2 regions of the Pseudoduganella sp. genome follow, and region 2 is predicted to be linked to the other one. Evidence: riboswitches for the same ligand, from Rfam matches in the RefSeq annotation. Region 2 holds a riboswitch; the other holds the start of a gene.
The links. A riboswitch is a leader RNA that binds a small molecule or an ion and turns the genes downstream of it on or off. The one in region 2 is predicted to bind thiamine pyrophosphate.

Region 1: it holds a riboswitch for thiamine pyrophosphate, as region 2 does, so the genes downstream of both, ACE3TQ_RS09200 (TonB-dependent siderophore receptor) here and thiC (phosphomethylpyrimidine synthase ThiC) in region 2, are expected to answer to the same signal.

Annotation. Positions count from the first base shown of each region.
Region 1 covers NZ_JAYSCO010000014.1:39,398-46,528, reverse strand. Annotated here, with positions in the region: gene ACE3TQ_RS09225 (RNA polymerase sigma factor) at 1-706, shown strand, start outside; gene ACE3TQ_RS09220 (GFA family protein) at 835-1,248, opposite strand; gene ACE3TQ_RS09215 (immunity 26/phosphotriesterase HocA family protein) at 1,257-1,715, opposite strand; gene ACE3TQ_RS09210 (ferritin) at 1,756-2,055, opposite strand; gene ACE3TQ_RS09205 (iron-containing alcohol dehydrogenase) at 2,181-3,344, shown strand; TPP riboswitch at 3,352-3,450, shown strand; gene ACE3TQ_RS09200 (TonB-dependent siderophore receptor) at 3,513-5,597, shown strand; gene ACE3TQ_RS09195 (hypothetical protein) at 5,646-6,323, opposite strand; gene ACE3TQ_RS09190 (AAA family ATPase) at 6,329-6,844, opposite strand; gene pnuC (nicotinamide riboside transporter PnuC) at 6,841-7,131, opposite strand, start outside.
Region 2 covers NZ_JAYSCO010000071.1:5,031-12,161, forward strand. Annotated here, with positions in the region: gene ACE3TQ_RS23500 (ANTAR domain-containing response regulator) at 1-620, opposite strand, end outside; gene thiE (thiamine phosphate synthase) at 639-1,256, opposite strand; gene ACE3TQ_RS23510 (hydroxymethylpyrimidine/phosphomethylpyrimidine kinase) at 1,270-2,250, opposite strand; gene ACE3TQ_RS23515 (thiazole synthase) at 2,247-3,029, opposite strand; gene thiS (sulfur carrier protein ThiS) at 3,040-3,243, opposite strand; gene thiC (phosphomethylpyrimidine synthase ThiC) at 3,240-5,102, opposite strand; TPP riboswitch at 5,178-5,279, opposite strand; gene ACE3TQ_RS23530 (hypothetical protein) at 5,337-5,975, shown strand; gene ACE3TQ_RS23535 (S8 family serine peptidase) at 6,124-7,131, shown strand, end outside.

The sequences.
Region 1 (7,131 bases), on a different contig from region 2:
GCTGGAAGAACGTTTATCGGCCGTGCTGCAAGTGATTTACCTCGTTTATAACGAAGGCTATGCCGCCAGCGCGGGCAGCGACTGGATGCGGCCCGACTTGTGCAACGAGGCGCTGCGCCTGGGGCGCATCCTGGCCGAACTGGCGCCGGGCGAGCCGGAGGTGCATGGGCTGGTGGCGCTGATGGAGATCCAGTCTTCCCGTGCCCGTGCGCGTACGGATGCGGAAGGCAAACCGGTGCTGCTGCTGGAGCAGGACCGCTCGCGCTGGGACCAGATGCTGATCCGGCGCGGCCTGGCGGCGCTGGAACGGGCGCAGGCGCTGGGCCGGGTGCCGGGGCCGTATGTGCTGCAGGCGGCCATCGCGGCCTGCCACGCGCGCGCGCGGCGGGCGCAGGATACGGACTGGCAGATGATTGCGGACCTGTACCTGGCGCTGGCGACGCGGGCACCGTCACCGGTGGTGGAGCTGAACCGGGCGGTGGCGCTGGCCATGGCCTACGGGCCGGCGGTGGGGCTGGAGCTGGTGGACCAGCTGCTGGATGAGCCGGCGCTGAAGCAGTATCACTTGCTGCCCAGCGTGCGCGGGGATTTCCTGTTCAAGCTGGAGCGGATGGAGGAGGCGCGCGCTGAATTCGAACGCGCGGCGGCGCTGACGCAGAATGAGCGGGAGCGCGAGCTGCTGCTGGCGCGGGCTGCGGCTTGCTGAAACCCGGCAAACCGGGGTCTGACCCAAGGGTCAGACCCTGTCCGGGCGGACGCTGGCGGTGCGGGTAGCCCGCAACCGCAAAACCGTCAAGGGTCTGACCCTTGGGTCAGACCCTGGTTCTCCGGGTTTCAAGCGCTCTCCAGCGCCCCATCGGCACGCGTCCGCAGATAGCGCGGCAAATCGTCCGCCACCGTCTCCCAATGCAAACGGCTGGCGGAAAAAGTATGGTCCTGCGGCGGCATGGCATCCGCATCATCCAGGCTGCAGGTCGTAATATCCAGCTCCTGCGGCGAACGCTCGTCCGCGAACGTCAGCTGCGTACCGCAAGCGCCGCAAAACTCACGCGTCACCCCCGGACTCGAATGAAAAACCGACGGCCGCCCCCGCACATAGCGGAACTGCCCGCGCGGCACGCTGAACCACGCCACGCTGGGCGCCCCGCACAGGCGGCGGCACATCGAACAATGGCACAAGGTGCTATTCAGCACCGGCAGCTCCGCTTCGTACCGCACAGCACCGCAAAAACAGCCGCCCGTGTGCATAAGCCCTCCTACTCCAGCAGCTTGGTCATGAGCAGTTCCGCCGAGCCGTAGCCAAACAGCGAATCGCTCTCCAACCCCTCCGTATCATACGGAACGGACACCTCGCGCTCCGGCTTGGCCGGATCGTCGCCGTACGTTGCCTGCCAGGCCCGTTTCAGCGCATCGGCACGGCGGATGAACATCGGCACCGGCCAATCCTCGCGCTGGAAGCCCAGCGTATTGCCGATCACCGGCCAGCGCCCGTTGGCCAGCGCCATATCGCCGGTACGGATCACCTTCAACGCATCGCCCGCCACCAGCCCCTGCACCTCGGCCAGGGTCGGCAAGGTCCAATGGGTCGGCCCGAACAGGTAGGCCAGCATGACCTTCCCTTGCGGCGACAGGCGCGCCACCAAACCGGTGGCATACCCGCCATTCCTGAGCGGGATGGCAAACCAGCTGCCTTCCCGGTACGGCTGAAACTTCATCAACTCCCTTTCCGAAAAAATGGGGACGTACCCCATTTTCTTATTCGTAGTGATACTGGGCCGCGATCGGCCCCGCCTTGAACAGCGCTTCCTTCATTTCCTTATCCAGCTTCGGATCGCGCCGGCGCACCCACTCCAGCAGCATGGCAATCTGCTTGCGCGTAGAATCGCGGTGGCTGGCCATAACCAGCTTCAGCTCAGGGTCGGTGCAGGTTTCGATGCGCTGGTTATGCAGGTCCAGCGCCTCAATTTTTTCGCCCAGCGACGTCAAGGCCCGGTGCATATCGAGCACCTGGGCGTTGAGGTAATCGCGCGGCTCGACCACGTGTTCCTGTGTCATCACAATCTCCTTAGGCGTACGGATACACGCATTGTCAGCCTGCGGCGCGGATTTCTCAAGTGTAGCAAGGGGTTTTGCCGCGTGTCGCACGGCTGCGCGCGATTTGCGCGATAATGCCCGCCACTATGCAAAACTTCGAATTCCACAACCCAACCCGCGTCATTTTCGGCACGGGCCAGATCGCCGCCCTGGCGAAATATATTCCTGCTAACGCCCGCGTGCTCATGCTCTACGGCGGCGGCAGCATCAAGAACAACGGCACCTACGACGAGGTGCGCAACGCACTGTCCAGCCACACCGTGCTGGAGTTCAGCGGCATCGAACCGAACCCGCGCTACGAAACGCTGATGCAGGCGGTTGAGCTGGTGCAGCGCGAAAAGATCGACTTCCTGCTGGCCGTCGGCGGCGGCTCGGTGGTGGACGGCACCAAATTCGTCGCCGCCGCCGCCGTGTACGAAGGCGATGCGTGGGACATCCTGAAAATCGGTGGCAAGGTCGTGAAAGCCGCCCTGCCCTTCGGCGCCGTGCTGACCCTGCCCGCCACCGGCTCCGAGATGAACAGCGCCAGCGTGATCAGCCGCGCCGCCACGCAGGAAAAGCGCGCCTTCATGAGCCCCCACGTCTACCCGCGCTTCTCCGTGCTGGACCCGGCCAAGACCCTGACCCTGCCGCTGCGCCAGGTCGGCAACGGCATCGTGGACGCCTTCGTCCACACCACCGAGCAGTACCTGACCTATCCGGCCAAAGCGCCAGTGCAGGACCGCTTCGCCGAAGGCCTGCTGCAAACCCTGCTCGAACTGGGCCCGCAAGTGCTGGCCCGTCCCGACGACGTCGAAGTGCGCGCCAACATCATGTGGACCGCCACCATGGCCCTGAATGGCCTGATCGGCGTCGGCGTGCCGCAGGACTGGTCCACCCACGGCGTCGGCCACGAGCTGACCGCCCTGTTTGGCCTGGACCACGCGCAGACGCTGGCGATTGTGCTGCCCGGCATCCTGCAGGTGCGGCGCGACGCCAAGCGCGGCAAGCTGCTGCAATACGCCGAACGCGTATGGGGCCTGGACGCCAGCCAGGGCAGCGAGGATGAACGCATCGACGCCGCCATCGCCAGCACGCGCGCCTTCTTCGAACAAATGGGCGTACCGACCCGCCTGTCCGGCTACGGCCTGGGCGCGGAAGCCATCGACGCCACCGTCGCCGCGCTGGAAAGCGCCGGCATCACCGGCCTGGGCGAACGGCGCGACATCACGCCGGCCGACGTGCGGCGCGCCCTGCAACTGAGCCTGTAGTACAATACCGCCTCGCTAGGGGTCCTCGCGCATGTGCGCGGGGTGAGAAATACCCTCCGAACCTGATCTGGATAATGCCAGCGAAGGAAAGCGCAGATGGATGAAGGCCCGTGGAGACGGGCTTTCGCGTGCTCTCCCGCTGGCGCAAACGTACAGCAAGAGCACACAATGACAATCCGCCTCACCATGGCCGCACTGGCCATCGCCTCCGCCTTCGCCCCTGCCGCCTCCGCGCAGGACCAGAAACTGACCGAAGTGGTCATCACCGCCAACCGCATCGTGGCCGACCGCGCCTCCGTCGCCGGCTTCGGCGAACAGGCATTGCTGCAAACGCCAGCCTCCGTCAGCGTACTGACGCGCGAACAGCTGCAGGACCTGAACATCCGCAACACCACCGATGCCGTGAAATTCGACGCCAGCATCGGCGACGCCTACAACGCCGTCGGCTACGCCGAGCAATTCTCTATCCGCGGCTTCAAACTGGATAACGCCAGCTCCTACCGCAAGGACGGCCACGCCATCTCCGGCGACACCCAGATCCCGCTGGAGAACAAGGAAAGCATCGAAGTGCTGCGCGGCCTGGCCGGCCTGCAGATGGGCGTTGCCGCCCCGGGCGGCATCATCAACTACGTGACCAAGCGCCCGACCGAATCCAACCTGCGTTCCGTGCTGTTTGAAGTATCCGAACGCGGCACCGTGCTGGGCACCGTGGACCTGGGCGGCCGCTTCGAAGACCGCCGCTTCGGCTACCGCATCAACGCCGCCGGCGAACGCCTGCGCTCCATCGTCAAGGGCGCCGACGGCCGCCGCAGCTTCGTCTCCGCCGCCTTCGACTGGCGCATCAGCCCGCAGGCGCTGCTGACCGTGGATGCCGACTACCAGAAGAAATCGCAAAAGACCGCGCCAGGCTTCCAGCTGATCGGCGGCACCCGCCTGCCGGTGGTCGACGCCGACATCTTCCTGAACGACCAGCCATGGGCCAAGCCTGTGATGACCGAAACCAGCAACATCGGCATCGCCTTCCAATACCAGCTCTCGCCGGAGTGGAAAGCCACCCTGAGCGCCAACCAGCACCGCTTCAAGCGCGACGACTACACCGCCTTCCCATACGGCTGCTCCAGCGAAGAACTGTGGCCAGGCTACTGCAGCAACGGCGACTACGACGTGTACGACTACCGCAGCCTGGGCGAAGAGAAAAAGCCGGCATCGGCCAAAGCCCACCTGCAAGGCAAGTTCGCCACCGGCAGCGTCAAGCACGAGCTGACCGCCGGCCTGTCCGTCTTCTCCAACCACGAGCGCTGGGGCGATTACGTGTACGACTACGCGGGCGTAAGCAACATCTTCAAGCCGGTCGTGGTGCCGATGTCGAACGGCGTTCTGGGCCCTGTTTCCGAGCGCCGCGCCGACAACGAGCGCGCCGCCTACCTGCAAGACATCATCGGCCTGACCGACCAGCTTGCACTGCATACCGGCGCGCGCTACGTTTCCGTACGCCGCACCCAGGCCAAGGCCGCACCGACCAGCGACAACTTCTGGCTGCCGAACGTAGCGCTGGTATTCAGCCCATCGGCCAAGCTGTCCTACTACGCCTCCTACGCGCAAGGCCTGCAGCATGGCGGCGTAGCACCGATCGAAACCACCAACCAGCGTACCGCACTGGCGCCGGGCAAATCGAAGCAAGTGGAAGTCGGCGCCAAGACCGAAATCAACGGCATGTCGCTGTCCGCCGCCGCGTACCAGATCGAGCAGGGCCTGGAATTCACCAACCCGGCCAACACCTTCGTACGCCAGGGCCAGGACCGCCACCGCGGCCTGGAACTGACCGCGCAAGGCAAACTGTCGCGCGAACTGCTGCTGGGCGCCTCGATGGCCGCCATCGACACCGAGCAGGAAGGCACCGGCCTGGCGATTTACGACGGCAAGCGCGTGACCAATGTGCCGAACTTCAAATCCACCGTGTGGGCCGATTATGTGGTGAGCGCCGTGCCTGGCCTGAAGCTGACCGCCAACTGGCAGCACGCCGGCAAGAAAGCCTTCGACCAGGAGAACAAGGTCATGGTGCCGTCGTACCACGTGGTGAACCTGGGCGGCTCCTACGCCTACCGCCTGGGCGGCGCATCGGTGATCGTCCGCGCGCAGGTGAAGAACGCGTTCGACAAGTTCTACTGGCGCGACGTGACCCCGGACCTGGGCGGCTACCTGTTCCCGGGCGCCCCGCGCACGTTCCAGCTGTCGGCGCAGGTGGACTTCTAACCCGGTAAACCTGGGTCAGACCCAAGGGTCTGACCCGCCCTTCCGGATTTAAAAGAGATACTGCACCCGCATCGTGAACGAGTTCGCCGCCCGTCCCGAATTCCGGCCAAAGAGATAAGCCGCCTCATACTTGACGCGCCCTATCTCCCCGAAAATGGCCGGCCCCGCCCGATGCGAGTGCGCCCGCCGCTCCCCGAAACCCTGCAGGCCCGGCGCAAGCCAAGGCTTCCAACGCTGCTTCACCTGCCACTGGTAAGCCAGTTCCGTCGCGTTGCGCAAGCCGTTATCGAACTCCCGCTGCCAGAACAGGTTCAGGTTCAACTGCGTGCGCCAGACCTGCGTCTGCAGCACCGGCCCAATCTCCACGACATAGCCCTTATCGCGCCGCCGCGCACGCTCCACCAGCGTATGCAGCGCCACGTCCACATCGAACTGTCCCTGGGTCAGCAGAAAATCGTTCTGCCACTCGACACCCGTATGGCGCGTCTGCCGCCCATCAAACTGGACCCACTGCGCCGTCAGCTCCGTGTACCAGCGCGAAGTCACCCCGTAGCCGACGCCGATCTCCGGGCTGGCCACGTTGCGCGAGTTTTTGTAATGCGCATTCCAGTATTTGTAGTCGATGGAAGCCTGGCCCTCCACGTCATAGACCGAGACCAGGTAATAGCCCGTCTCCGCAGACGCCACCAGAGGCAGCAGGCCAGCCAGCACGAGCCATCTTTTCATTGCACTCAATCCCCCAGGAGTTGACCCACTTGCCGCAAGCGCTCATCCAGGCTGCCGCCGATGCGCGTATAAGGCACGCCGCGCCGCGCCAGCTCACTGAGCAGGATGGAATCGATGATACCGCTGACATCCTCCTCCTCGTGATGAAGCCCGTCAGGCACCCACGCAAATTCAGGCTTGCAGACCAGGGTAATGTCGTATTGACGCGACGCAGCCAGGCATTCCAGCTGCGCATCGATACCGCCGAAATAATGGATCGAGTAGACCGCCGTCATCAACGGCGTGGTATCGCAAAAGAGAAAACGCCCACCCAGCGCAGCCAACGCCTCCTCGCGCGCCACCTGGGTGGAAGCGATATGGAACTGGTCCGTCGCCACCGGCACATCCTGCCGCACATCGCAAAACTCACGCAGGTACTCCGGCACCCAGGCCGCACCATAACGCTGCGCCAGCGCCTGCGCCAGCGTCGTCTTGCCGGACGACGCCGCGCCCAGGATGGCGACGCGATAAGGATGCTTCATTTCCAGACCACCGCCTCGTCCGGCGCAGCGCTGCTGCCCTGCCAGGCGCGCAGCCCGGCAAACGCCATGGCCACGAACATACCGTACAGGACCGCCGTCAGCATCAAGCCCTTATGCACATACAGCGCAACGTAGAGCACATCCACGATGATCCACACATGCCAGTTCTCGATCTTCTTGCGCGACAAAAGCGCCTGGCCCACCAGGCTACCGGCGGTCAGGAAGGCATCCGCATGCGGCACATCGGTGTCGGTAAACGTGCGCAGGAACCACGCCAGGACGACGAA
Region 2 (7,131 bases):
AAGCGTGAGTTAAACGCAGCATGCAAGCTGTTCAACATTTCCTCGGCAGCCAGAAGCTGGTCCGCCACCTCGTTGATCTTGCGCCGGCTGGAGCGGGCATGGTCGCGCAGCACTTCGAAGGCGGTGTTGCGGTCGGTCTGGTACTTACACATCAGCAGGCCGACGGCCAGGCTGGTCTCGCGGCCGGCGGCCAGCGCGGCGTTCAGGTTCATCTCGGTGCGGCGCAGCTGGCGGATCTCATCGGCGCGCGCCAGGCCGGCTTCAAAGGCCGGCATCAGGTGCTGCTCATCGACCGGTTTCACCACAAAGCCGACCGCACCGTAGGCGGCAGCCTGCTTGCCGGCGTCGGCGTCGCCGCGGCCGGACAGGAACATGAACGGCACCGAGGTATTGCGGTTAAGCTGCTTGGCCAGCTCCAGGCCGGACATGCCGGGCATGTGGATGTCGAGCAGGGCCAGGTCCGGTTCGCGCTCGGCAATCAGGGCCAGGGCCTGGTCGGCGGAGTGTGCCAGCATGGTGTCGTAGCCGGCCCGCACCAAGAGTTCACCCAGGAACTCAGTCAGGATCTTATCGTCGTCGACAATCAGGATCAGGCGCTTTGGTAGAGGCTGGGCGTTCATTGGGCGGCAACCTTAAGGTTATGCTAATGGGCTGATTATAGACCGAAATTCGCGGACTGCCGCAGCCACGTCGTCGGCCAGGTAAACACTGCTGATGGCCGCCACCAGGTGGGCGCCCTCGGCCACCAGCGGCGCCGCGTTGTGCGGCGTCATGCCGCCGATCACGCACAGCGGCAGCGCGATCGCTTCGCGTGCATGGCGCAGGATGGAAGGCTGGGTGGTCACGGCGTACTGCTTGACCCGCGAAGGGTAGAAGCCGCCGAATGCCACATAGCTGGCGCCGGCCGCCTGCGCCGCTTGCGCCCGCGCCAGTTCGCCGTAGCAGGAGGCGCCGATCAGCTTGTTCGGGCCAAGGCTGGCGCGCACCTCGGCAATGGCATCGTCGGTGCCGCCCAGGTGCACGCCGTCGGCGCCCAGTTCGCGGCACAGGGCGACGTGGTCGTTGACCAGGAAGGGCACGCCGTACTGGTGGCACAGCTCGCGCAGAGCCCCGCCCTGCGCGCGCCGCAGTGCCTGGCTGGCATCCTTGTGGCGGTACTGCAGCAGGGCCACGCCGGCACGCAGCGCCTGCTCGGTGACGGCCAGCAGCTTGTCGGTATCGTCCCAGTTGGGGGTAACCAGGTAGAGTCCTTGCATTCTTCTGTACTCCTTAGCGTTGCGGGATGCGCTGGCCGGGCGCGATGGCATACGAGGCGGCCAGCGCGCGCTGGGTGTAGCCTTGCGCCTTGCTGAGCGCCTGCGCCATCGTGTCGCCCAGCGCCAGCAGGGCTGCCACGGCCGCGGCCAGGGTGCAGCCGCTGCCGTGGAAGCTGCCGGGCAGGCGCGGCCAGCTCCAGTTCTGCTGGCGGTCCGGGCCCAGCCAGCGGTTGATCACCAGGTCGCTGTCCTCGTCATGGCCGCCCGTCACCAGCACATGGCGGCAGCCCAGCGCACGCAGGGCATGCGCATGCGCCAGCGCGTTGCCGTGCGGCGTGCCGCGCCAGGCCGGGTGGCCATGGCCGCCCAGCGCGCCAGCGTCGCCTGCGAGGGAGCGGCCGGCGTCGGGGCCTGGCGCGCTGGACGCCACGGCGGAAACGGCGGCGCCAGCCACGGCGGGCGTTGCGCGCGCAACCGCGGCCTGGCGCGCGCCGGCGGCCAGGGCGGCGGCTTCCGGGCCATTGGGCGTGATCAGGGTGGCCAGCGGCAGCAGCGGAGCCAGCGCGCGCACGGCGTCGTCGCGTCCCAGCGCATCGCCGTTACCGCTGCGCAGCACCGGGTCCAGCACCACCGGCGGTTCGCTGTACAGCTTGTGCGCCCAGGCCGGCGCCGCGCCGGCCGCCTGGCGGTGGGTGGCGCGCATCTCGCCGATCAGCTGGGCGATGGCTTTCGCATTTTCGGCGCTGCCTGGGATGCCGATCTTGATGGCCGCCACCGGCACTTGCGCCAGCAGGGTGCGCGCCTGCTGCAGCAGGACTTCCGGCGCCACCGGCATCACGGCGTGCACGCGGTTGTTGTCCTGCACGGTGATGGCGGTCAGCACCGGCAAGGCATGCGCGCCCATTGCCGTGATGGCCTGGATATCGGCCGCCATGCCGGCGCCGCCCGAAGGATCGGCGCCGGAGAACACCAGCACGCAAGGCCGGTCGCTCATGCGATCCTCCCGGCCATGGGCGAGGAAGGCGACGCGGCGAAGCGGCGCGGCATGCGGCCTGCGAGGAAGGCTTCGCGCCCGGCCTGCACGCCGAGCTTCATGGCGCGCGCCATGCGCACCGGGTCGCCGGCGGCGGCAATGGCCGTGTTCATCAGCACGCCGTCGCAGCCCAGTTCCATGGCGATCGCCGCGTCGGAGGCGGTGCCCACGCCGGCATCGACCAGCACCGGCACGTTGGCCTGCTCGATGATCAGCGACAGGTTCCACGGGTTGAGGATGCCCATGCCCGAGCCGATCAGGGAGGCCAGCGGCATCACCGCGCAGCAGCCGATATCCTCCAGCATGCGCGCCTGGATCGGGTCGTCGCTGCAGTAGACCATGACGTCGAAGCCGTCCTGCACCAGCTGGCGCGCGGCCACCAGGGTTTCCGGCATGTTCGGGAACAGGGTCTTCTCGTCGCCCAGCACTTCCAGCTTGACCAGCTTGTGGCCGTTCAGCAGTTCGCGCGCCATCTGCAGCGTGTACACCGCGTCCTTCGCCGTATAGCAACCGGCCGTATTGGGCAGGATGGTGAATTCGTGCGGCGGCACATAGTCCAGCAGGCTCGGCGCCTTCGGGTCCTGGCCGATGTTGACGCGGCGGATCGCCACGGTGATGATTTCCGCGCCCGCCGCCAGCGTGGCTTCGCGCGTCTGCGGCAGGTCCTTGTACTTGCCGCTGCCGACCAGCAGGCGCGAGTGGTATTCCCTGCCTGCGATGATGAGTGGTTTGTCCTGCATGGTTTTCCTTTCAGCCGCCGCCGATGGCGCGGACGATATCTACTTTGTCATTCGGGGCCAGCGCCACCTGCGTCCAGCGCTGGCGCGGCACCACCTGGCGGTTGACCGCCAGCGCCAGCGCCTGCCCTTCCAGCTGCAGCGACGCCACCAGCGCGTCCAGCGTCTGCTGCGGCGGCACCGCGTGCGGCGCGCCGTTCAGTTCAATCTGCATCATGGCTGCTGGGCGCGGTAAATCTGCGCGCCGTTCCTGACGAACTCGATGGACTTTTCCTGCATGCCCCTGGCGGCGAACTCGCGCACTTCCTGCGTGATCTTCATCGAGCAGAAATGCGGGCCGCACATGGAGCAGAAGTGCGCCACCTTGGCCGAGTCTTTCGGCAGGGTCTCGTCGTGGTACTCGCGCGCGCGGTCAGGGTCCAGGCCCAGGTTGAACTGGTCTTCCCAGCGGAATTCGAAGCGCGCCAGCGACAGTGCGTTGTCGCGGATCTGCGCGCCCGGATGGCCCTTGGCCAGGTCGGCCGCGTGCGCCGCGATCTTGTAGGTGATGATGCCTTCCTTGACGTCGGCCTTGTTGGGCAGGCCCAGGTGCTCCTTCGGCGTCACGTAGCACAGCATGGCGGTGCCGTACCAGCCAATCTGCGCCGCGCCGATGCCGGAGGTGATGTGGTCGTAGCCGGGCGCGATATCGGTGGTCAAGGGGCCCAGGGTATAGAACGGCGCCTCGCTGCACTGCTCCAGCTGCAGGTCCATGTTTTCTTTGATCAGCTGCATCGGCACGTGGCCCGGGCCTTCGATCATCACCTGCACGTCGTGCTTCCAGGCGATTTGCGTCAGCTCGCCCAAGGTTTTCAGCTCGCCCAGCTGCGCCGCATCGTTGGCGTCCCACACCGAGCCGGGGCGCAGGCCGTCGCCCAGCGAGAAGCTGACGTCGTAGGCCTTCATGATTTCGCAGATCTCTTCGAAGTGCGTGTACAGGAAGTTCTCCTGGTGGTGCGCCAGGCACCACTTGGCCATGATCGAGCCGCCGCGCGAGACGATGCCGGTCATGCGGTTGGCCGTCAGCGGCACATAGCGCAGCAGCACGCCGGCGTGGATGGTGAAGTAGTCGACGCCCTGCTCCGCCTGTTCGATCAGGGTGTCGCGGAAAATTTCCCAGGTCAGGTCTTCGGCCTTGCCGTTCACTTTTTCCAGCGCCTGGTAGATCGGCACGGTGCCGATCGGCACCGGCGAATTGCGCACGATCCATTCGCGCGTTTCGTGGATATGCTTGCCGGTGGACAGGTCCATCACGGTGTCGCCGCCCCAGCGGATGGCCCAGGTCATCTTCTCCACCTCCTCGCCGATGGAGGAGGTGACGGCGGAGTTGCCGATATTGGCGTTCACCTTCACCAGGAAATTGCGGCCGATGATCATCGGCTCCAGTTCCGGGTGGTTGATATTGGCCGGGATGATGGCACGCCCGCGCGCAATCTCGTCGCGCACGAATTCCGGCGTGATTTCCTCGGGAATGGCGGCGCCGAAGGACTCGCCGCGGTGCTGGCGGCCCAGCAGGTCGGCCATGCGCGCGCCCTTCTCTCCTTGCGCACGCAGGCCTGCCAGGTATTCCTTGCGGCGCAGGTTCTCGCGGATCGCCACGAATTCCATTTCCGGCGTGATGATGCCCTGGCGCGCGTAATGCATCTGCGTCACGTTGCGGCCAGCCAGCGCGCGGCGCGGCTGGCGGTGCAGCTTGAAGCGCAGCGCGTCGAGTTCGGCGTCGGCCAGGCGCTGGCGGCCGTATTCGGAGCTTGGGCCATCGAGCAATTCGGTATCGGCGCGCTCAGCGATCCAGGCCGCGCGCGGCGTGCCCAGGCCGGAACGGATATCAATCTTCGCATCCGGATCGGTGTAGGCGCCGGAGCAGTCGTACACGGTGACCGGTGCGTTCTCGCCATGCAGGCTGATTTCGCGCATCGGCACGCGCAGGTCGGCGCGGCTGCCGGTGACGTAGATCTTGCGGGAGTTGGGCAGCGGCGCGACCGCTGCGGAGTCTACCTCGGCCTGTTCGGCGAGGAATTTGGGATTGGCGTTCAATTTGGCTCCTTTGTTGGCGCAGGAGCCAGCAAAGGAGGTTAGGCTGCGCGGCGGCGGCGCCGTGCGGGCGCGGCCTTGCGTATCCTGAAGCTTCCCTTCGCTGGCATTATCCAGATCAGGTTCGGAGGGTATTTCTCACCCGCGCACTTGCAGCGCGCAGGACCCCTAGCGTGTGCCACCTTTCGGCAGCGAGCGGATTATATCTATAATCGTTGCGCATTGAAAGGAAACCGGATGAGATATGCAGTATTCATGGCCGCCGCTGTTGTCCACGCGGCAGCCGCAGCAGCCAGCACGCCCAGCACGCCAGCAAGCGCGGTGCGCGCGCCCAACCTGGCCGAGCAGCGCTCCTTCGCCCAGTTCTGGCAGCGCACCGCGCCCGGCACGCCAGCGCCGGCGTTACGCCTGGAGCGCGCGCCGGGGGCTACCGTGTTGGCCGCCACCGCCAGCGTCGACGCGCCGCCGGTGCGCCTGGTGCTGCCGCTGTGCCGCGTCGAGCGCACGCGCTATTCGCAGCAGGCCAACGACAGCTGGCGCGTCGACAACAGCCAGTACATCTGGGTGCACCACACCACCAGCTGCGGCACGCCGCCGGCCAGCATGGTCGAACTGCGCGCCGCGCTGCCGGAAATCGAGATCCTCAAGCTGCTGCAAGCGCAGGGCGACATGCTGCAGCGCGCGCGCCTGCTCATGGCCGGCAACACCAGCTGCGCGCCGATGCGCGCGCGCAACTTCGCGCTGGCGGCGCTGGGGCGCGGCGCCGACCAGCTGCCGCTGCTGGTCTACCACAGCGATATCGGCGGCGAACTGCGCCTGTCGCTGCGGCCGCAGCGCAGCGACTTCGTGCCGTGGAATGTCAGCTGTAGCGCCTGAGCGCGCTGCTTTTTCCATGAGGAATGTAAACTGCTCCGAAAAACAACGCCCTGAAGATAGTCGCGCGCGACTTGCATAATTCGATTGCGGCGCCTGGGTGCTTCTCCTACGCTAGATCAGGTCAGCAATTCATTTGGGAGAGCCGATCATGCAGCTGAGAAACGCCATCCTCATGGCCGCCATCGCGGCCGCCGCCAGCGCGCCCGCCGTGGCCGCCAAGCCCGAAAAGATCCGCGTCATCGTCGCCTTCGAGGCCAGGATGGCGGACCAGGCCAAGGCGGCAATTGCCGCCGCGCAAGGCGAAGATACGCGCTTCATCTTCGGCATGAACGCGGTGGCCATGACCATCCCGGCCCATGCGCTGAAAGGCTTGCAGCACAACCCGCACTTCCTCTACGTGGAAGAAGACGTCAAGCGCTACCCGCTGGCGACCGCGCTGGCCACGCCCGACGCCGCCCATAGCGGGCAACTGATCCCGTATGGCATCCCGCTGGTGCAGGCCGACCAGTTGCCGGCCCTGCCGCAAGGCGCGGCGGGACGCAAGGTGTGCATCATCGACTCCGGCATCGACGGGCAACACGAAGACCTGGCCGGCAACACCATGGCCGGCCTGAATGACTCCGGCACCGGACGCTGGGATACCGATGAAAACCACCACGGCACCCACGTGGCCGGCACCATCGCCGCGCTCAGCAACAACAAGGGCGTGCTGGGCGTGTCCAGCGCGGGCAGGCTGCCACTGCACATCGTCAAAGTCTTCGGCGCCGACGGCTGGGCCTACTCGTCCACCCTGGCGGCCGCCGCCAACCAGTGCGGCGCCAACGGCGCCAGCGTGATCAGCATGTCGCTCGGCGGCGCGCGCGCGAGCCGCACCGAAGACGCCGCCTTCGCCAAGCTGGCGCAGCAAGGCGTACTCTCGATTGCGGCCGCCGGCAACGATGGCAACCGCACCCAGTCCTACCCGGCCGGCTATGCCTCCGTGATGTCGGTGGCCGCGCTCGACGCCAACAAGGCCTGGGCTACCTTCTCCCAGTACAACAAGAAAGTGGAAATCGCCGCCCCCGGCGTCGGCGTGCTGTCCACCGTACCGATGGGCAGCGGCGCCCTGCCCAGCCTGACGGTCGGCGGCAGTGACTTCGAGGCCGGCGCCATGGAA